2 regions of the Dictyobacter alpinus genome follow, and region 2 is predicted to be linked to the other one. Evidence: riboswitches for the same ligand, from Rfam matches in the RefSeq annotation. Region 2 holds a riboswitch; the other holds the start of a gene.
The links. Region 2 has a riboswitch for FMN ahead of ribD (bifunctional diaminohydroxyphosphoribosylaminopyrimidine deaminase/5-amino-6-(5-phosphoribosylamino)uracil reductase RibD). Riboswitches for the same ligand answer to the same signal wherever they lie in the genome.
Positions count from the first base shown of each region.

Region 1 (11,541 bases), 4.9 Mb from region 2:
CTCCCGTGGTACCACCCAGATTGTCTTCCACATTTACCCAGGCGGCCATTGTATAACGGCTACTGACCTCGCACCACGACGTAGCGAAGGTGGAAAGACCACTCTTTCTAGCTATTGCGCTGCCTGGGAGCCACCCACCTGTCCTACTTGTTCTGAGATGAGATTTTATCATAGTCTTCCTTTTCTGCTCTTTACTTATAAAAAGTAAATGGCGAGAAAAAAGAGACACTTCCTTTTGATCTCATACCCAGGACTTTCTTCGGCCAGCCGCTCACAAAGGGGTTCTGAGGGGGTACACCGTTCCGAACTCTCACCAAATGCCGGATCTCTGTTGGCTCCCTATCTCATACTAGGTTTGATCAACACGGGTCAGTCTTCGTTTATAGAGTTGTTACATTCAAGAATAACAGCTGAATGAACCTCTGTCAATTATCATTTTTTATGGTACTGGTACAATCATATAGCAAAAATAACTATATGACTGAAAATTCTTGCTCCGCTGCGCTTTATTCTTGCACTGATTCTTTCCATCGAGTAAAATGATGGCGGTACAGGCGTGAAACCCCAAAAAAACAGTCAGTGTTCCGATTAGAGGAGGCAGTCCCAAGGCATGTCACTTTCAAAAAGTGCCCAGCGTGAAAAAACGATGGCCGCGCTCTCATCAGTGTTAGCGGCCGTTGGTCTGACAGGTCTAAAAATTCTGGTAGCAACCCTTACAGGTAGTCTGGGTATTATGGCTGAAGCCGCCCATTCAGGCCTGGATCTGGTAGCAGCACTACTGACTTTTTTCGCTGTCCGTGTAGCTGATCGACCTGCTGATGCCAATCATAATTATGGACATGGGAAAGTTGAAAATCTTTCAGCGTTCCTGGAAGCTTTATTATTGCTGGGAACTGCTGGCTGGGTAAGCTACGAAGCAGCACGGCGCCTGCTGTATCATGAGGGCCATGTCGATGTGAGCATCTGGGCTTTTGTCGTGATGCTGGTCTCGATTGTAGTCGATGTTACGCGCTCACGCGTCCTATTACGTGTCGCCAAAAAACTGGGAAGCCAGGCCCTGGAAGCGGATGCCCTGCACTTCAGTACCGATATCTGGAGCTCCGTTGTCGTTATCTTTGGACTGCTAGTTGTCTATCTTACTGATCTTCTCCACCTACCCGCCTGGTTAGTACAGGCTGATGCCATTGCGGCCTTTGGCGTCTCGGGTATCGTCATCTGGGTCAGTTTACGTCTGGCACGCGAGACGATCGATGCCTTAATGGATCATTCACCGGGTGGCCTGGCATCACAAATTCAACAACGCCTCACTGCCCTGGAAAATGTCGTCGAGGTACGGCGCGTACGCGTACGCCGTGCTGGCAATAAGTGTTTTGCCGATGTCATTATTTCTGCTCCACGGACACTTACCTTTGATCAAATTCATACTCTTAGTGATCTGATTGAAAATGAAACGATTGCTGAGGCTCGATCTTTCTCTGAAACAGAAGATATCGATGTTGTAGTGCATGTTGAACCGGTCGCTTCCCCTAGAGAAACTGTTACTGACCAGATTCATTATCTAGCCGAACACCATGGTGTACATGCCCATCACATCCATGTCCGTGAGGTTGCTGGCAAATTAGAAGCTGACTTTGATCTGGAAGTACAGGCCGATATGAATCTGGAACAGGCCCATGCCGTCGCTACACATCTGGAGCAAGCAATCCTCCAGAGCAATAAGCGCTTACGCCGGGTGACGACTCATCTGGAGGCACCTGATGAGAATATCGTGCAGCGTCAGGATGTGACGGACCATTATGGCGAGATGGCGGCCCATATGTGCCGCATCGCTGATGGTATTGCCGGTGTAGGTAGCGCACATGATATCCATCTATATCGTCCTAGCAAACAAACCGTGGAAGCAGGTGGTCATGGTACAAATGGGGCACATGAATTAGATCTTGTTCTACATACTATTTTCGATGCAAATGCGCCTCTCAGTCAGGTCCATGTTGATGCGGAAAAAATTAAACGCTCACTCCGTCGCTCGTATCCCAATCTCAATACAGTTATTATTCATACAGAACCGCCTGAAAATCCTTTTTTCCGTAGCTAATCGGTCCTCTCCCACTGCGATAAGAAGAGGAACAGGGCAGTAACTATAACATAAATCGCTCACCGGTATGCCAGATAGGATGGTTAACCTCCACCAAACGTTGCTTATGATGGTTGACGTTCACCAAACGTCTATTATAATGAGTAAGAACAAGCACAGATGTCGCCTTCTCTATCTTATTCCTTTGATGACATACCAGGGATCAGTGTGATACTGTGTGAATGGCATGACAAGTTTTACAACCAGAAAAATCAGAGGAGCCATTAAGGAAATCGCTTGCCACTATCCAGCCCAGATGAGAGAAGATTCGCAAACGGACTTGCTGACGGATTGGGCCGGGTATAAAGGAATAATCCTTAATTAGAAATATTTCTTATGCAAACTACCAACCTGATATATTCTATTGAGAGGAAATACGAGCGTGGTAACTGATAGCAATGAGTTACTGGGGCAAGCGCTCGGAACATGTACACTCCAACGTCTCCTAGGACGCGGTGGTATGGGTGCAGTGTATCTGGCGCGACAGTCACGTCCACGGCGGATTGTAGCCGTTAAAGTACTTCTACCTGGCATCGTTCTTGAGCAACGGTCACGTAACGAATTTTTGGCTCGCTTTCGCCGAGAAGCAGATGCTATTGCGGCTTTAGATCATATCAATATTATGCCAGTTTATGAGTATGGTGAACAAGGAGAACTGGCCTATCTGGTGATGCCTTATGTCACTGGCGGTACGTTGCGTGAAGTGCTGGAGAAACGTGGCATACTTTCTCTGGAAGAGGTTGTGCCTATTATAGAGCAAGCCGCCTCCGCGCTGGATAGCGCACATTCTCAAAGTATTGTGCACCGCGATCTCAAGCCTGGCAACATTCTCTTTCATGCCGATGGTCGTATTCTTCTAGCGGACTTTGGTCTGGCCAAAGTTCTTAAAGATGTCACCGATCAAGAAAATACGCAGGGACATCTTACCAGCGTCGGTACCATCGTTGGCACCCCTGAATACCTTTCTCCTGAACAAGGTACTGGTGATGTCATCGATTATCGTACCGATGTCTATTCATTGGGAGTGGTACTTTACCAGATGCTCGCCGGGCGTGTGCCTTTTACTGGTACGTCACCGGTTGCTGTAGCAATCAAACATACGCTGGAACAGGCTCCTCCTCTTACACGTTTTAATCCACAGGTGCCAAAAAATGTAGAGGCTGTAGTCATGAAGGCTATGGCGAAATCTCCTAAGGATCGCTTTGATAGCGCTGGCACCTTTGCCCAGGCTTTACGCCAGGCGGTAGCTGAAGCCCTGGGCGATCGCTTCCCCAGTGTGGCACCACCACCATTAGGAGAACACATCACACCAGTTCTCCCTCTAACCATGGAGCAAGTTACAGACGCATCTCCAGAGCAGCAAACTGAGGAGAAAGAACAACAACCAGCCGAAGCTGTGGAACCTACACCTGCGCAAGAACCAGATCCCTCACCAGCCACGATGTCAACTATGTTGGTAGACAATGAGACATCACACACGAATAAAGAAGCTGCGGAGACCCCACGCCTTTCTGAACAGACACAGAATCGCTTACAGGCATTCCCCACTGTTATCACCAGCATGGATGCAACTATTGCTGATCATCCTCGCCCTCCGGCGGCCCCACAACTGCGTGCTTCAAACGAACAAAATTATATCCCGGCACAACGACAACCGGCCAGACAACAAGCATACAGAACAGAGCAACCCAATGGGTGGCAAGGCCGATCTACAACGCCCGAACCCCAAATTCAAGTTCATTCTGCACAACAATATCGCAGTTCTCGTGTAAATAAATTGCCACGCTACCTGATAATGGTTGGAGCTGCTCTGGCTGTGCTTCTTGTGCTTAGTGGCCTGGTAGTCTTGTTCAGCAATCAATCTGCATCAACAAAAAATCAGGCATCTCACAATCCAACAGCAACAGCAACCATTATTGAAAACAGTGGTACAAGCACCCCTGCTGCCACTCAGACACCACCGCCGGTCAAAACGACCAAACCCATCTATCCATTGCCTGGTCCCAAAGTTTCTGGCAATGGCTCTCTGATCTATGGCACAAACTATCCAGGTAGCTGTGATCCCAAAGGGGGCAAATGGCAAAATATCAATATTACAGCTGACTGTGGTCCGGATCAGTTACGACTCTCCAAGGCTGGCTCTGGCTTATCTGGTGCCTTCCTGACACAATTACCCAATAGACAGGCATTGCCAGCCAGTTACTATATCCAGGTAGAGGTCAAAGTCAATACCCCTGGCAGTCAATTTGGAGTCTATTATCACAAAGCTGATGATGTCAGTTATAACGTGATGTTTGATGATGAATCCTGGACTTCATACTACAATGCTAAAGGTGGAGCCCCATCACAACTAGCGACCGTTGGGCTCCATGGGACTGCAATCAGTGGCCTTACGACAATAAATATCATCGTTCAAGGTGGTAACTTCGTCTATTTCGTCAATGGCGTACAGCAGGGTACCGCGATCAGTGGCTTTGGGGGAACTGATAATGGCGGGGAGATAGGTCTGACCGTTGCTCCTGGCTCTGATGTTTCCTTTCAAAATTTTCAAATCTATACTGCTTAACTCATGTATCAAAAAGCTCCGTCCAACAAATAAATGTTGGACGGAGCTTTTTCGTACTCACAGAGTTTCTTCAATTGTTTATATACATTTTTGACAGGTTATCTACAGGCGCTATCATTTTCTGCGCGACGAGAAATTTCGCGGTCGCTTCCCAGGCTGCTTTATCATTGTAGCCAGGCTTACCATTTCCTTGATAAATAGGCACGGTAGCTTTGAGTACCTCAAGCGCTTGATCAGTATTCATACCAGGAACATAGTTCTTGCTGAGATCTACGGCTTTCTGTGGATCTGCAATGACGTCTTTCAAGCCTTTAAGCGTTGCGTCAACAAAGGCATGAACAGTCTGCGCTTGATTGGTGTAGGTGTCCTGAGTAGTGATGATGCCGTTAGAGACCAAAGGCATATAATCAGAAACAGAGAAGGTGCGCACCTGAAAGCCGTTACGCTCTAGTTGCAAGGGCTCGTTGTTAGAATAGCCAACGACAGCGTCAACTTTGTGCGAGAGCATAGCCGCAACCTGGTTAAAGCCAATAGACTGTAACTTCACATCCGCTAAAGATAACTTACCCGCCTGTAGCAGAGCCAGCACACCTGTATGGGTAGCTCCAAAGGGTCCGGGTTCACCAATGGTGTGCCCTTTAAGGTCTGCCAGCGTCTTGATTGAAGAGTCCTTTGGCACAATAATGCTGACCGGATATTTCTGGAAAATAGTTGAAACATCCACGGCTTGCAAACTTTTATTCTTATCGTGGGCCACCAACAGTTCGTCGCCGCTAGCAAAAACAAACGTGTTCTTTCCCGCATCCATAGTGCCGATTAAATCAGTCACAATACCATGGTTAAAGGTCACATTAAGTCCTGCATCTTTATAATAACCTTTGCTCTGGGCTACATAAAATGGGGCAAACTGAATATCAGGATTATATCCCAGACCGATCGAAATATTCTTGAGCGACTTATTTGAGTCTCCCCCTGAAGAATTGGGAGTTGAAGAGGAATCTGGCTGACCACAGGCTACCATGAGAAGACCGGACAGTAACGCCAGGGATATAAGTTTCAAGGTCACAGCTATACGTCGATTTACTGACATCGAAGTGGTTACTCCATTCAATTTATAAGATGACATCTATCAATCAAACAGGCCAACGGTCTGTTTGATTGCATTTCAAACGGCGGTTCTTCTACAGAAGGGAACAAAAAGGCAGGGAGATCTCATCCCTGCCACAATCGTTGGTTATCAATATATCACTTCTGCCAATCTCACTAATAACCAGGTGGCGCTATAGTAGAGCGCAGCCAGAACAGCCAGAATGATCACTGTCGCAAACATAAATGCCATATTGTATTGGTGCAATGCAATCAGCACCAGCGCCCCCAATCCTCTATCGGGACTACAAAAGAACTCGCCAACCAATGCGCCTGTGATTGAAAGTGTCAGTCCTGTACGAATGGCTGCCAGCACTGAAGGCAGCGCCAGAGGAAATTCAATGTAGGTCAACAGGGACAGGCCCGAGGCACCCTCTAAGCGTGCGGCATCTAATAATTCACGCTCAATGGTCTGTACACCAAGTACAGTATTAACAATCATGGGGAATAATACGACCAGCATACACACAATCATTACCGGTACCACACCGAGACCAAACCAGAGAAACAGGAATGGCGCCAGTACTATTGCTGGAATTGCCTGTCCCGCTGAAAGATAGGGTTGTAACATATTTGCCAGCAAGCGCGATTTTGCGACACTATAGCCAAGTGGCAAGGCCAGTATGACGCCTAGCAAAAAGCCCAGTAGACTTTCTTGTACCGTAGTCAGAATGTGTTCCCAATACAAACCAGAGGTCAAGCCATCAACCAGGCTGGAAAAGACAGCGGATGGAGGTGGAAGAATAAATGGATTAATACGGCCGGACACAGTTGCGGCATACCATGCCAGCAAGATCAATATACCTAAGGCAAAAGGAGGTAGTATTGTCCAAATTTTATTAAAAGTTTTCCAGGCTGGACTCTGGTTCGCAGGTTGCCTGCGGCTGCGATGAAGCTGAGTTGATCCGTCACGGCGATTTTTACGCACCGATACATGTGCGCCATCCGTCCTTGATGTTGTGGCACTCATAATAATTATTATCCCTTGGTTCTAGCTAATACTGGCGTACACCCACAATATGCGACAAAAAGAGTATAGGGTGACGTCAATTCAACTAACCCAGGGGGACATCTAAGGGAGATGTGATTAAACCAGTGGAGTGGTACGAATAATACAAAACGTACCATCGCGCCGTGTGCTTGAAAGCATACGACTATGGCTCACATTATAACCTTCTCCCATCCGGACTTTACCGTCGGCTTCGGCTTCTCACCGAATCTGTCGCTCGTTGATATAGAAGTGACCAAAGAGAGACTCGCGGGCTCGGCCCAGCATTTATTGCTGTTCCATACCGCCGGTAGGGAATTTCACCCTGCCCCGAAGGTCTTATTTGCCATCAAGTATGCCACAAATAGACAAGTATATGCAAGTGCTTTCTCAAAATCCCCAGGCGCCTTAATTCTCAATTTTTGTATATGATCTAAAAATAGTCCATGCGCTTTTCCAATCAGTGAAAAAGCGCGTGAACCATTTCAATTTAGCGATTTTCAGCTCGGTGGAATTCTTCAGCGTAGGTATAGCCGTATTTCTGGCCAATATCTGCGCCGATCTGCCGTATAAATTTTTCTAGCTCACTGAAACTTTCACCAACCTGACTTGCATGGGATTTCAAGGCCGCTACCTTCTCATCCATGACTGCTGAAATATCCACGCTGAAGTTAGTGGTGGGGGCACCAGTAATATAAATCTCGGAGATTTTGTGGGGTTTCAGCCCTTCTTCCAAAAATAACTCAGGAAAATCCCACGGATTTTGCGAGGCAGGATAAATAGCATTTAGCGTCGCTTGTCCTGCCGCCAGGTGATCTGGATGGTAGCGTGGAACAATTAAAGTAGGATGCCAGCTACGCTCAGGTGTCTGGCAGATAACTCGTGTAGGTTGATAGGTACGTAACTGACGTACGATATCTCGGCGCAATGCAATGCTGGGTTGCAGTTGTCCGTCTGGATAGCCTAAAAAGATAACATCCTTTACACCCAGCACTCTGGCGGCGGACCTCTGTTCTTCCATCCGTATCTGGCTTACCTGCTTGCGTGCTTCCTGACTGATATCAGTTGCATCGTCAGAACCACCACCGCTCGCATCGGTACAAATTACATAGTAGACTTCCCAGCCTTCTCGGGTCCACTGTGCGACGGTACCGGCTCCATCAAACTCAGCATCATCAGGATGGGCAACTACTACCATTGCTACTTTTTTTTGTTCTTGCTGCTCGCTTTGTTGAGCCATTATACATACATCCTTTCAAAAAAATGCTCGCTTGTCCAACTTTTTTCAAGAGGACAAGCGATGCATTCATCAGCTTCTCTGCATTGTACCATCAAAAATTAGTCGTTTTTTGTACTCAATACCAAAAGCAACCCACCAAGCAGAGAGAGGTTTTTAAAAAACTGGGTCTGTTGATTGGCACGACCGGCGGGAGTCGTTTCATTCCAGAAAGGATGACCAACAATGGTGGTGGCCGTCAATGAACCTAATAAGGCGGTGGCAGAAAGTTTAGGCAGAATACCGGCAGCCAGGGTAGAACCAGCAACGACCATTACAGCGCCATTTAAAATAGTGGACTCCCGTGGTAGTGGTAATCCTGCTGCTTCTACTTTTTGCACACGTCCACCCGGCTCAGCAAAGGAGTTGGCGCCACCTACAATAAAAATCGAACCTAATAGGAGCTGTCCTAACGTTTTAAACATCGTATGCCTCACAATTTTATACACTTCTACACTGACATATTCTATATATCATCAGCATGAGCGCTACTATCAGCTTGCTCTATATGTATAACAGCGTAAAGGAATAGCTTATGGTTTCAAGGGAAGTACTGTGTAGCTAATTTATCACTGCCCTGGTTTCATTTCCCCACCGCCTTCCGATCGATGGGTAATGGTGCTTTCGCTTGGCAGGATCTCTTCAGAAAGGATATAATGATTCCACGAGGAGGGTTATGAGCACAGAATTACGGATTATACCAATTACAGGTATCGGCGAGATTCAACCGGATGCTGACCTGGGGGCACTCATTTATGAGGCACTACAACAACAACAGTTGACACTGCAAACAGGTGATGTACTGGTGGTCACACAAAAAATCGTCTCGAAAGCTGAGAGACGTCTTGTGAATTTAAATAATATCGAGCCATCAGAATTTGCTAAAACATTTGCGGAACGGAATGAGAAGGATGCACGTCATGTTGAGGTCGTGCTCCGCGAGAGTAAGCGTATTGCGCGTATGGATCGTGGTGTAATCATCAGTGAGACCTACCATGGCTTCATTTGCGCTAATGCAGGCGTCGATGAGTCGAATGTAGAGGGCGGCGAATTTCTGACCCTGTTGCCGGCCGACTCAGATGTATCGGCCAGGATCATTCGTACACGTTTACAACAGCTACACAATGAAGAACAAGCTATTGATATTGCTGTGATCGTTTCTGATACCTGGGGACGCGCCTGGCGCAATGGTCAGGTCAATATGGCCATCGGCGTCGCTGGCATGGAAGCTCTGGCTGATTATCGTGGAAAACACGATGCCTATGGCTATGAGTTACGGGCCAGTGTGATTGCAGTCGCGGATGAATTATCTTCTGCTGCTGAACTGGTCATGGGTAAAGTGGATCAAGTGCCTGTAGCACTGATCCGTGGTTATCGCTATATTCCTGCTGAGGGAACTGTAAATACTTTAACGCGTGATAGCGCTACCGATATGTTCCGTTAAGCTAAATCAAGTAGGTCTCATAGTATTTTCATGAAAGAAATTAATAATCAGCCTGAGAGCCTGAATGGCTCGCACGCAGATCGTCCAGTTACGGAACTTCACCGTAGCTCCGATCTCGCTACCCTGATGCGCAGCCGTCGTAGTGTCCGCCAGTATCAAGCAACCCCGGTTGCACGTGAGCTACTAATGCAGATGCTTGAGGCGGCGCGCTGGGCACCATCCCCCCACGGACGCCAACCCTGGCGTTTTGTGGTTCTGACACGTCTCGAGCCTAAAGAACAACTGGCAAATGCCATGGGGAGCACCTGGCAGCAAAACTTAGAGATGGATGGTCAGGCAAACGAAATTGTCGCCATCCGTCTGGAGAAGTCTCGACAACGGATCTTGCAGGCTCCTGCCATTATTCTTCCTTGCCTCTATTTAGAGGATTTAGATCACTATCCTGACGCGCAACGGCAGGACGATGAGAAGACTATGGCGGTACAAAGTATAGGTGCGGCTATCCAGAATATGCTTTTAACTGCCTATGAGTTAGGTTTAGATACTGGTTGGATGTGTGCTCCCCTGTTTTGTCCTGAAGTCGTTTGTGAGGCGCTGGAGTTGGACGCGCACTTAATTCCACAGGCATTAATTACTGTTGGGTATGCTGCCGCCGATCCTAAAAGACGTCCTCGCTTGCCGTTGGATACTTTAGTAGTTCGCTTCGATTGAGGTAATGTGTATGATTGCTGTTCTCGCTGGCGGCGTTGGCGCTGCACGCTTCTTGCAGGGACTGGTCCAGGTGGTACCAGAAGAAGAAATTACGGTCATCACAAATACTGGTGATGACCGCCTCTTTTATGGCCTGAATGTCTCCCCAGACACAGACATTGTCATGTATACACTGGCTGGTCTTGTGGATGAAAAAAACGGCTGGGGTATTCGCAACGATACGTTTCACACCATGCAACAGTTGACCAGCTATGGTCATGAAGATTGGTTTGCGTTGGGTGACCGAGATCTGGCCACACATATTCATCGCACCGCGCGTTTACGCGAGGGCAAAACGCTTAGTGAGGTTGCCGATGAGTTACGCCAGAACTTTGGTTTGAAGTTGCGTATCTTACCCATGAGCGATCAACCTGTTGCAACCCATATTCAAACACCTGCAGGACTTTTTCACTTTGAGGAATACATGGTCAAGCGCCGTTGTTCTGATGAAGTACAGGATGTAGTTTTTGTCGGGGCCAAAGATGCTCGCCCAGCACCCGGGGTTCTGGATACGCTTAAGCATGCTGACGCTATTCTGCTCGCTCCGAGTAATCCAATTGTGAGTATTGGTAGCATCTTATCTGTACCAGGCATTCACGATGTCTTGCATGAAGCCAGTGGCATGATTGTAGCAATCAGTCCTATCGTTGGGGGCGCCCCTATCAAGGGACCCGCCGATAAACTGATGCGTGGCCTGCATATGGATGTTTCAGCCGTTGGTGTTGCCCGTCATTATCGCGACTTTCTGGATGTTATGGTGATTGATGAGAAAGATGCTCATCTAGCAGATGCGATTGAAGATCTGGGTATTCCAACATCCGTTACCAATACCATTATGAGCGATAGCAAGGCCAAAGCAGATTTAGCTCGCTACGTCTTGCGTGAGGCAGGCTTACCATATTAAGTAATAGCTGTGTAACCCTTCATATCTGATCTGGCCGTCAATGCTAGCAAAGATTAGTACACAGAGGGTCCAATACAGGCTGGGCCTATTTATTAAGAATATATAGGAAAAACTCGTGAAATATACAGCACTTGTTCCGGTTAAATCGCTTGAGGAAGCAAAGAGCCGTCTCGCTGCGCACTTAACGCCTACGCAACGTGCTAGTTTGATGCTTGATATGCTTCATCATGTCTTATCGACACTGCAAGAAAGCCAGTTGTTCGATCATGTTTCGGTTGTCAGTGCTGATCCACGGGTATTACAAAAAGCGCAAGCCTGGCATGCTCAGGCGCT
Region 1 covers NZ_BIFT01000001.1:143,040-154,580, forward strand. The annotation lists gene EL633_RS00580 (cation diffusion facilitator family transporter) at 611-2,095, shown strand; gene EL633_RS00585 (serine/threonine-protein kinase) at 2,517-4,700, shown strand; gene EL633_RS00590 (ABC transporter substrate-binding protein) at 4,771-5,790, opposite strand; gene EL633_RS00595 (ABC transporter permease) at 5,938-6,816, opposite strand; FMN riboswitch at 7,014-7,176, opposite strand; gene EL633_RS00600 (PIG-L deacetylase family protein) at 7,325-8,074, opposite strand; gene EL633_RS00605 (DoxX family protein) at 8,173-8,535, opposite strand; gene cofE (coenzyme F420-0:L-glutamate ligase) at 8,787-9,554, shown strand; gene EL633_RS00615 (nitroreductase family protein) at 9,585-10,265, shown strand; gene cofD (2-phospho-L-lactate transferase) at 10,276-11,208, shown strand; gene cofC (2-phospho-L-lactate guanylyltransferase) at 11,324-11,541, shown strand, end outside.
Region 1: linked by a shared signal. The riboswitch ahead of EL633_RS00595 (ABC transporter permease) and the one ahead of ribD (bifunctional diaminohydroxyphosphoribosylaminopyrimidine deaminase/5-amino-6-(5-phosphoribosylamino)uracil reductase RibD) in region 2 are both predicted to bind FMN.

Region 2 (11,541 bases):
CACGACAACGACATCGGTTGGTGAAATCCCGCATCCAGGAGGAGCGCCACTCAAGATGTATGTACTCAGAGCAAAACCAGAGCCACAGCCAGCTCTAAAATTGAGCGGAGGGCTGCAACTACTCTCCCAACAGGCAGATGTCATATCAATGGGAGGTGGTAATCCGAACATGCTGGTGACGCGTTGGAAGATGCAAGACGCAACTCCCCCTGCGCCACGTGCGGTCTATAATTATCGCTTTCTGGGACCGGCGAACCTGGGGTTTATCACGCGTGATAGGACAAATACCTTTGGTGCCAATAGAGCACCATACTGCCGCATGTCAAGAAATTGGTCTGGCGATGAGCTCATACCGCTATTCGCGTTTAATGGTCATGCTCCCCAACAACTCACCATGGGCGTTGAGAAGTTCAGCACGGCACCGAAACACTATGATCGTGGCACCCTCAAGATGGTTATCTATGATATTGTTGATGGACCACATAGCTCTTTACACACGACAGATGGGAAAGGCACAATCAAGCTTTCTGTACACGCTGCAACTATACCGCATTAGCACTAATGTGTAAGCAAAATGCACCCAAAAATATCACTTGCATATTTTGGGTGCATTTTGCTTACACATTAGAATCTACCACAACATGCTACCCTGCCACCTGTCGCGGGTAGTAATATAAAAATTCCAGGGTAGCCTTGAAATCTGCGGGATCGAGAGGCAGGCTCGATCGATCACAGTCCGGCATCACTATCATTTCCAGGTAATATTGACGGGTTGGCCGCTCTCGGCGCTTTCGATGGCACCGAAGACCATAGCCAGGCTTTTGATGTTGTCGGTGGCCCTGGTTTCAGGCTGGGTGCCATTCTGGATGCAGGTGAAGAATTCACGGATCAGGCCAGCATGTCCACCGATGCTCTGGGTTTCATAGGCGGGTATGTCAATGTCCTGGTACTCGGAGGTAAAGCCGCCGCTGGCCTTGACGATCTGAGCTTGCTGCCTGCTCCCTCCGTCCCAGATGACACTCCCCTGCTGGCCAATGAAGCGCCAATCGCACTCCCAGCTAGTGGGCAGGCCTTCGGCACACCAGCTACCGCGATAGGTATAGACGATCCCATCGGTCATCTCAAAGATAGCAAGCGCGGAGGCATCATGGTCATACCAGGAGCCACGCGGATTCCATTCTTTGCAGTAGACGGAGATGGGATCGGCCCCGGTGAGCATACGGGCGGCGTCAAAGGTATGGATAGCCATGTCGAGGAGCAGGACATGCTCCATGTGATCACGGAAACCACCAAAATGGGCCCCGATGTAGAAGTCGCTATTGACAGTGGTCAGCTCGCCAATCTTTTGGGCCGCCAGGAAATGCTGGACACGGCGGATCGCAGGATCATAGCGCCGGTTCTGGATCACGGAGAAGATCTTGCCGGCCTTCTCGGCGGTCGCCAGCATCTCGCGCGCATGCTCCATAGAATCGGCTAGCGGCTTCTCGCTCAACACATGGCAGCCATGCTTCAGAGCGGTCATCGTAATCTCATAATGGGCCTCAGGAATAGTGCAATTAAAGACCGCATCTACCTGCGTCTGATCCAGGACACTGGACAGATCAGTGCTGATAATGGCCCCGTCCAGCTGGAAATCCCGGGCCTTCTTATGGGCCGCCTCCTCGAAAATATCGACCAGCCCAACGATCTCTACATCCGGCATCGTGCGGACAGCCTCCAGCCACGCGGCACTCATGCCGCCACAGCCGACTAACACGGTTCGTACTTTATTCTGGCTCTGCATACAATCCTCTCGGTCGAGATAAGCCGGGGCAAGCCCGGCACTACGGATACAAAATTGATGGCGGGCCTATTTAGCGGTCCAACCACCATCGATGACCAGCGTGGAACCGGTCACGAAGGCCGCTTCGTCGGAGGCCAGATAGAGCGCGGCACTGGCAATCTCGGCTGGCTCACCCATACGTCCGATTGGCTGACGTGCATGCAGCTTTTTGCGCTCTTCATCCATGCTCTGGGGAAAATTCTTTTTCAGGAAGCCCTCAACAAACGGCGTGTGGACCGTGCCGGGACAGATGGCGTTGGCGCGAATCTTCTGCTGTACAAAATCCATGGCAATCGAACGGGTTATGCTGATAACAGCTCCTTTGCTGGCCCCATAGGGCAGGCGACGATCGACGGCAATCATGCCAGCCACCGAAGCGATATTGACGATGACGCCTCCCTGCGGTTGCTGCGCCACCATCTGCCGCACCGCTTCACGCGCACACAGAAACACCCCCCGGGCATTCACACCCATCACGCGATCCCAATCATCCAGGCTGGTCTCAAGGATATTCCCAACATGACTCACACCAGCATTGTTCACCAGGATATCCAGGCGACCATGTTGCTGCGCCAGTTGCGCAAGGACGCTCTGTACCTGGGCCTCATCGTTCACATTAAGCTGGACCGCCTGGGCATGTCCATCCTCAGCCGTAATCTCATCCACCACACGGCTGGCCGCATCCTGCTGGATATCTGCGATAATCACATGCGCCCCCTGGCGCGCATACAGTAAAGCAATCTCCCGACCAATACCAGAGCCAGAACCAGTCACAAGCGCGATTTTATGATCTAGACGAAACATCTTATCCCCCCTCCAGGAAAAAATAATGATGAAGAACACCCAGCCACCAGGGGCATCCTTCATCACCGTTCATAAGGCTAGCGAGCTAGCTAGAGCTGGACACCAATGACGTTGAGCAAATACTCTCGACACAATAGCAGACTCTCTTTAGGAGTCGTCAGCGAGACATCGATCTCAACCGTCATCCAGTCCTGATAATTAACATCGGCGAGCGCGCTCATGATCGGCGTGTAATCGATGATACCTTTGCCAAGCTCACAGAAGATCGGCAACTGCTCGGTACCGGATGAGACATTGTTGCCGGCTTGCTTGTTACGTCGCTCCTCAATGGCGCCTTCACGCAGATCCTTGATATGCATATAGCGCATGCGCGAGCCATAGCGGCGGATCATCTGCGGCACATCGATCTCCGCGCAAGTCAGGTGAGCGGTATCGGGACAGAAAAAGACATAAGCAGGATCGGTCAGCGCCATGATCGTATCGATCTCATGTTCGGTCTCGATCTCTGTTCCCAGGTGAGGATGTACGCAGGCCGAGACACCCAGATCATAGCAGGCGCGGGCCGCTTCATTGATGGTTTTGGCCGCCTCTTTAAGATCGGCATCGCTGGTCCCACCTGCTGTCCGGGGACCGCCAGGACCAAAGACGAGCCGATCAACGCCGATTTTTGAGAGGAAGCGCGCCAGACGCACATTGGTATCAACGGTCTCTTTGCTCCTGGCGGGATCGCTGAAGCGGCCGCCACCATACAGGGCTGATAGACGTAGATTATGGGAGGCCAGCAAGTCTCTTAGCTGTGTAGGATTCTCTTCGTAGGCCAGCGCGACATGTGAAAATGGCTCACAGGCATGGAAGCCAATCTCTTCAACTTCCGTTAATGCCTGCTCAAATTTGTCGCCCCAGGTGATCAAATGACATGAAATAGGGTTATTTGCCATGATGCTCCTTTGTGGCAGTTATAGCCATCCTTGCTATCAGCAACCATGGATAGTTGCTGCGGATCCAGCCTTCTGCGATTCTCAGTATCGACGCTTACATCCCCGCCTACGGCGGGCGGGTGAGAGGGGGGTAAGATTGGCGGGGAACACCCCCGCCCCCCCGGCAGGGACGCTACGCTCCCTGCACCCTCGCTTCCCCACCTATAGCGGGAGGGAGGGAGGTTGACGGGGGACACCCCCGCACCCCCCCCGGCAGGGATGCTACGCTCCCTGTACCCTCGCCTCCCCACCTATGGCGGGAAGGAGGAGAGGTTGACGGGGACACCCCCGCACCCCCAGCAGGGACACTGCGCTCCCTGCACCCTCGCTTTATAAGTTTAACGTTAAAGTACATCGATGTAAAAGGGTAGATTTATGAGATATCCACTTTGAGGGCTAGTATTTTTATAGTGTAACATATCAAGCATTCAAGCTACCATTCACCCAGGGCTCACAATGAGATAAGCATTATTTCATGTGTGGATTGTGTCTGGTGCGCGACCGCGCACCAGACACAATCCACACCCCAAACCTGGCGCCGCAGGCGCCAAAATCGAATCTGGCGAGTTGACAAACGGCTGTTTTTTTACTACTCTTTAGGTATAGAAAATAATAATTGTCTTCGGGGCAGGGTGAGGGAATATCTTAGATATTTCCAATTCCCGATCGGCGGTAGAGCCCGCGACCTTTTGTGGCGAGAGCCACATTGGTGGACCTGGGGAAGTTCCAGGGCCGACGGTATAGTCCGGATGGGAGAAGACAGTAGAGGCGCTTTGCGCTCGCTTTGGGCCTCTTTTGATAGGTGTAGCTGTTGTTTGCTTGCTTTTTTTGGGGCAAGTATGTCTTTCTGATATGCTGCGCATGCGCATGCCAGGGATCAACAGGTATTTCTACATGTCCTTCTCCCCTCCTGCTTCTTTTTTCTATCCTCGCCTCCCCGTTGCCGTAGGTTGTTTGTGGCGTGGTATGCCATGCGAGCAAAAGGATAAACTTCGGTGAATGATTCTGAGGCAATGCAACAGGCGCTGTTATGCGCGGCCCAGGTTGAGGGGCGAACAAGTCCTCGACCCCCGGTGGGGGCGGTAGTGGTACAGGCGGATAGGGTTCTGGGCCAGGGCGCGACGGCCCCTCCTTATGGTCCTCATGCCGAGGTTGTGGCGCTAGCGGAGGCCGGTGCGGCGGCACGCGGGGCGACGCTGTATGTGTCGCTTGAGCCATGCTGTATTACGATCCATACTCCTCCCTGTACACAGGCAATTATCGCAGCCGGCATTAAGCGCGTGGTGATCGGCACGCTTGATCCTAATCCACAGGTGGCTGGGCGTGGCATGGCTCAGTTACATGAGGCCGGGATCGAGACGAGCTGTCTACACATGGAGCAGGCGTCCGAGCTGATGCGTCCCTTTGCGACCTTTATTACAAAAAAACGACCCTATGTGACCGCCAAGTGGGCGATGACGCTGGATGGTAAGCTGGCCACGGGCTCCAAAGACGCTCACTGGATCAGTGGTCCGGAGTCGCGGGCCTGGGTGCATGATCTACGGGATCGCGTAGATGCGATTCTGATTGGCTCTCAGACGGCGATACAGGATAATCCACAGCTCACGGTACGCCTGCCAGCGGTCCCGTTGGAGATTGTCAGGACGCCGCGAGCTGGTCCTTTGCGGGTGGTGCTGGCGGCCCATGGTCTACTTCCGGAGACGCTCCAACTCTTGCAGGAGGAGCTGGCGATGGGTACGTGGGTGATCGTAGGCGAAAATTGTAGCGCGAAACAGCGACGTTGGCTGGAGGAGCGTGGTGTGAAGGTGCAGATGGTAGCCGCCGATGTACAGGGCCATGTAGACTTCGCGGCCGCGCTGCAACTGCTCCATGATCAGGGATATATGCATGCACTGATCGAGGGTGGCTCACAATTACTGGGTAGCGCATTTGATGCCCGGCTCGTCGATCGGGTGGCCGCCTTTATCGCGCCCAAGATCATTGGGGGCGCGACCGCACCAACGCCCGTTGGCGGTACCGGCCTGGGAGTCATGTCCGAGGCCTGGCAGCTCTCCAATCGTGAAGCACACCAATTTGGTAACGATATCTTTATTACTGGCAATGTCCTCTATGCAGATAGAGACTGAGATACTATAGATACTGATGAGTAGACAGCAAGGAAAAGCGGAGAAGTATATGATCTATCAAAAGCCTGAAAAAACAGCTATGCGTTATCTATCGGTGCCCGAGGCGATCCAGACCGTGCAGGCGGGCAAGATGTTGTTAATATGTGATGATGAGGGGCGCGAAAATGAGGCTGATCTGTGTCTGGCGGCCCAGTTTGCCAATCCAGAGGCGATCAATTTCTTGCTGCATGAGGCGTGTGGGCTGATCTGTGTCGCGATGTCCGGTGAACTGCTGGATACGCTACAGTTGCCGCTGATCAACCATGAGGGTGAGCCATTGCAGGGCACGGCCTTTACGGTTCCGGTGGATGCTCGTCACGGTACGACAACCGGCATCTCGGCGTCTGATCGCGCCCATACGATTCGTACCCTGGTTGATCCGACCAGTCGACCAGAAGATCTGGCGCGGCCCGGCCATGTCTTTCCCCTGCGGGCCCGTGCTGGTGGCACTCTTGAGCGTCGAGGGCATACAGAGGCATCGGTGGACCTGATGAAGTTGGCCGGCCTGACAGCTGGAGCGGTCATCTGTGAGGTGCTGGATGCAGAGGGGAACGCGGCCCGTGGCGAGGTCCTCCACGAGATGGCGCAACGCTGGGAGATCGGCGTGATCTCAGTAGAGGCCATCGCCCGCTTTCGCCGTGAGCATCGCGTCAGCCGCATAGCGCAGACCCGGCTACCACTACCGGAAGGCGAGTTCACCACACTGGCCTATCAGGAGATCGCCACCGGCGAACAGTATGTCGCGCTCACGCTCGGCGACATCGAGGGTCCACAGAAAACACCTTTGCTGGTCCGACTGCATTCGGCCTGCGCGACCGGTGATATCTTCGGCTCACAGCGCTGCGACTGCCAGGCACAGCTGCATGCCTCCCTGAAAGCCATTGCCGCCGAGGGGCGCGGCATCCTGCTCTACCTTCCCCACGAGGGACGCGGCATCGGACTGGCCGGCAAGCTCCAGGCCTATGCGCTCCAGGACCACGGCCTGGATACCATCGAAGCAAACGAGCAACTGGGCTATCCCATCGATGCACGTAACTATGCATGCGCCATCGAGATCCTACAAGACCTGCATATCCAGCACGTGCGCCTGCTCACAAATAGTCCCAGGAAGATCCAGGCTCTGACCGCCGCCGGCATCAAAGTTGAGCGCGCACCACTGGAGATTCCACCAACCGCAGATAATATTCGCTATCTGCAAACTAAATCCAGGCGCATGGGACACCTGTTGGGCACGCAAGCTATCAAGCAGAGTAGTCCCGAACACAGTACGCTCGCTTAAATAAGCATAAAACGGAACAAGAAAGTGAAATAGCTATGCAGAAACAATTTCTAGAGGCGCCCGCTCCCCCGGACCTGCGTGGTAGTGGACTGAACGTCGGAATTATCGTGGCGCGCTTCAACTGGCCGATCACGGGTTCCCTGCTGGCCCTGGCCTATGAAGAACTGGTACGGCTGGACGTTGCTCCGGAACAGATTACCGTCGTACACGCACCGGGCGCCTATGAGCTGGCCACGATCGCACAGGCCATGCTCAGCACACCACACCATTATGATGTCCTGATCTGCATCGGCTGCGTCATGAAGGGCGCCACACGCCATGATGTACTGGTCGGAGACGCAGCCACCCAGGGCATCCAGCGCGTCGCCCTCGATACAGGCATCCCGATTATCTTTGGTGTCCTGTGCGCCGAAAACACACAGCAGGCCCAGGAACGCATTCCACGCGGCATCGAATTCGCCCAGGCCGCCATAGAAATGGCCTGCACGGTCCAGCAACTCAAATATCGCAATAGACAATAAAGTATTTAAGGAGAAATAAAAATCATGTTTACAGGGATTGTTGAAGAACAGGGTAGCTTGAAAAGTAGCGAAGAGAACGGTCTGGTGATCAGGGCGCAGCAGATACTGCATGATGTCGAGGTCAAGGATAGCGTGGCCGTTGACGGCACCTGCCTGACCGTGACCGAGAAAGGCGCGGACTGGTTTCGCGTCGACACGATGCCCGAAACACTGCGCCGCACCCGGCTCGGCAGCCTGAAACCCGGGGACAGCGTCAACCTGGAACGCTCCCTGCTTGCCAATGGGCGCATCGGCGGCCATATGGTCCAGGGACATATCGAAGCTTGCGCACCCATTCTGAGCACACAGACAGACGGCATCGGCCTGGACGTCATCATCGCGCTCCCACCCGAGCTCCAGGGCTATATCATCCCCAAAGGCTTCGTCGCCCTCAATGGGGTCAGCCTCACCGTCGTCGATGTCTGGTCCGACCGCTTCTCGATCTCCCTGATCCCCTATACCCGCCAGCAGACCAATCTAGGCGAGGCACACGCAGGCATGCTCCTCAATGTCGAAAGCGACATTCTGGGCCGCTACGTCGCCAACTTCCTGCAGACCACGCGCTCGTCGCTGCAAGTTTAATTACGATGCGATAAACAGGCCAGTCTCCTTGGAGATCTGGATAACGCCATGCTGGTCGAGCTCCTGCTGGATGATAGTGGCGAGGGTGTTGAGCTGGTCTTCGCTAATGCTATCAGGAGGAAAGCAGGAAAGCACATAGGCAAGTAATGGACCGGCTTCTGTGACAGCTAGTTGGTTGTTTTCCATCATCCGTAGCTCGACATGAGAAAAGCTGGCCGCTAGCTGCTCGGCACCATTTTGCACGCGGAAATGCACATCGGCTGGCGCGCCCAGGACGCCCTTGAGGGCAATGCCGGCGCGCTGGCAGAGCTGCTTGATCTCAGCCAGATGGTTTACCCCATTGGTGGCGGCATAGAAATGTCCTGTCGGAGCCAGCACCCGGCGCATCTCGGCAATGGCGCGAGCACGATCAGGAACGTGGTAGAGCATATGATTGGCGATCACCACCTCGAAGCTAGCATCGGGGAAAGGAATGGACTGTGCGTCAATCTCGACATACTGGAAACGCTCAGTGCCCAGGTTACGCTGCGTATCTGCCAGCATGCCCGCCGAGAAATCCGAGAGCGTAATCTGCCAATCAGCCGGAATGCGCTTCAGATTCTTCAGCCACAATTGGCCCGGACCACAACCAAGCTCCAATACACGATAAGGAGCAGCAATAGTAATTTGATCAAAAACCCAGCGCTGCCAAGCTATGGGATTAGTGCTATAGAGTTCATGAAGTTGAATACGTGCATTGAGGCGCGCGGAATCATTGTACTGGGAACTCAACAAATACTGCTGGTCAAACATCTGTGTCATATGTAATATCGCTCCTCTGTTTTATAAGGGGATATCATCAGAGGTAAATGCACAATCGCCACTTTCGACGATAGGTGGATTAGAGAGATGCTTATTGCCAAATTTCTCCAGGGCCGCAATGACCTCTCCCAGTTCTTGTCCTTTTTCGGTGATATGGTATTCGACGCGTGGCGGGATTTCCAGAAACGCTCTGCGCTGCACAAACCCCAACTCTTCCAGTAGCTTGAGCCGGCTGGTTAGGGTCTTGGAACTAATATGTCCCAACTCCGCGCGTAAGATGTTAAAGCGCATAGAGCCCTGCAAGAGATTAGTGATAATCAGCAATATCCAGCTATCTCCCAGAAGATGAATTGCACGGCCTAACGGTGTGGCATTACAATCGCTATGTGATTGTGGTGTTTCTTTAGCTTGTGCAGAAGGTTTCATACGCCGAGTATAGCATTATTTCAGCAAGAAAACAACATACTTGACAAAGCTAAATTTTCTATGTACTCTGAGTTCCATAAGGAAACTAATAGGCAAGAGGAAACTAGTAGGTACTTTGTTCGTGTTCTGGCAAACTTCGTTTGATGGATGGTTCGCCCGCTACGCGGGCGGTAGGGTGGGGGAGAGATCGGGGCACAGCCCCCGATCCCCCAGTCAAGGGGCTCGCCACCCCTTGCATCCCCGCTTTGCTAGCACATGGAGGGGGTCAGACTACGGGTGTATTTGTGAGGATAGTTTGCGCTATTAGTTTGAAAACAGGCATTATATTTAATGAGACTGGAGACCGTTAGAAATGTTTATCGCCTACATTGTTATTGCTGTCTTATTATCAGCACTGCTCATATTTTCAGGCGTGGGCAAACTGCGTAAGGATCCCCGCATTGTCCATTCGATCCATGATATTACCAAAGTAGAGATGAAGTGGTTCCCATGGTTGGCCGCCTGTGAGTTCGCTGGAGCTGTTGGCCTGCTGATTGGTATCTTCTGGTGGCCACTCGGTGTCGCCGCAGCCATCGGGGTCATCATCTATTTTATCGGAGCCATCATTGCCCATTTACGCGTAAAAGACTTCAAAGGCGTCACAAACCCAATCTTCCCATTGGTACTGGCAATCGCAGCCCTGGTATTGCGCTACCTGACCCGCTAGACACATTTCGATTAAACGCTTTTGGGAGCGGGAAAATGGGATGCATGTGAAGCGGGCCGGTCGTACGTCGAGTGGGCGCCACACGCAAGGCCGGCATGCGGCTTGATCAACGACGGTACGTGTTCAGCAAGCATCGCATGCCTGTGGCGCCTACACCAATCTTGTTTCTTCACGTAGGATCGCTCGGCAACGTTTCGACTGGCGACCAAACATTCCTCATCAATGCCGTACCATTCACCGTGATTCGTGTAGGCGCCACAGCACTGCGTCTCGCTTAAACAGGTTGGCACTCGTAAACGCAGCAGTGCGGCCTTGCGTGTGGCGCCACTCCACGTACGCAACGCCAGCTGATGGCGCTCCCATAACTTTGGCGTACGCTCGGCTGGCTCATGATGGGGGCTTGCTTACATTTGTGCGAGGGTGCCACGGAGGTATTGGACGGAGCGCTGGAGTTCGGGGAGGCCGTTGATGCCGTCTTCGATTGAGATCCAGCCGTGAAAGCCGGCGCTTTGCAGGCGGTGGAAAATGGCTGAAAAATCGTTGAGGCCGGTGCCGATTTCGCCGTGGTTGAGGATGGCGGCATAGCCAATACTTTCCTCCTGGGACCGGAGGTCGGCGAGGGTCGAGCCTTCTCTAAGGCGGCGATCACTGGCATGCATGCTGACGACCCGCGTCAGGACGGCATCCAGGACAGCCAGGGGATCGTCTCCGGCGAGCAGGGCGTTGGATGGGTCATAGTTAACGCCAAACCAGGGCGAATCGATAGCCTGGATGATACGCTGGAACACTGGGAGCTGCTGCGCGAACTCTGGATAAGTCCAGTAGTTGTCCTTGTAATGGTTCTCGATGGCCAGAAGCACTCCATAGTGTTGGGCAACCGGCAATAGGCGCTGGATACACTCTACGACCAGCTCAACCCCTTGCTCCTCTGAGAGGCCGGGCCTCCGTTGTCCTGAGAGGATGCGACAAGTACGAGGAGACGAGGCTCCAAAGAAGTCGACCAGCTCGATCATACGCTTATAGGACTCGACTTCAGCGTCCCGCTCGACGGCCGTTGGCTTGGTAAAATCAGGCGAGGCACATAGCATAGGCATACTCAATTGATGAGCCTGGAGAGCCGCGCGCACCGCCTGTAAATAGGGCCGCTCAAATGAGGCAAAGAAGCTAGGATAGAACTCCAGGCCATCTACGTCCAGCGTCGCCGCCTGCTCGATCCAATCAAACAAGGTCATGGTCTTGCTTACACACAGCTCATCCATATAGCACTTAGGAAAGACCGCAATATTTCCTAGAGGCGTGCTTGCTTGCATGCTGTTGACCTCCTTGTTCGACGAGTATATTTGAGATCTGCCCCCAATTTACGCGAGGGTTATGGTTTGGATGTGGCCGTAGCCGTTGGTGTGGCGCTCGGAGTGCCCT
Region 2 covers NZ_BIFT01000001.1:5,023,197-5,034,737, reverse strand. The annotation lists gene EL633_RS19740 (ArnT family glycosyltransferase) at 1-556, shown strand, start outside; gene EL633_RS19735 (Gfo/Idh/MocA family protein) at 749-1,783, opposite strand; gene EL633_RS19730 (SDR family NAD(P)-dependent oxidoreductase) at 1,850-2,626, opposite strand; gene EL633_RS19725 (sugar phosphate isomerase/epimerase family protein) at 2,716-3,564, opposite strand; FMN riboswitch at 4,218-4,368, shown strand; gene ribD (bifunctional diaminohydroxyphosphoribosylaminopyrimidine deaminase/5-amino-6-(5-phosphoribosylamino)uracil reductase RibD) at 4,599-5,729, shown strand; gene ribA (GTP cyclohydrolase II) at 5,779-7,047, shown strand; gene ribH (6,7-dimethyl-8-ribityllumazine synthase) at 7,083-7,568, shown strand; gene EL633_RS19705 (riboflavin synthase) at 7,593-8,189, shown strand; gene EL633_RS19700 (class I SAM-dependent methyltransferase) at 8,190-8,990, opposite strand; gene EL633_RS19695 (winged helix-turn-helix transcriptional regulator) at 9,012-9,416, opposite strand; gene EL633_RS19690 (DoxX family protein) at 9,769-10,122, shown strand; gene EL633_RS19685 (sugar phosphate isomerase/epimerase family protein) at 10,527-11,432, opposite strand; gene EL633_RS19680 (LamG domain-containing protein) at 11,492-11,541, opposite strand, start outside.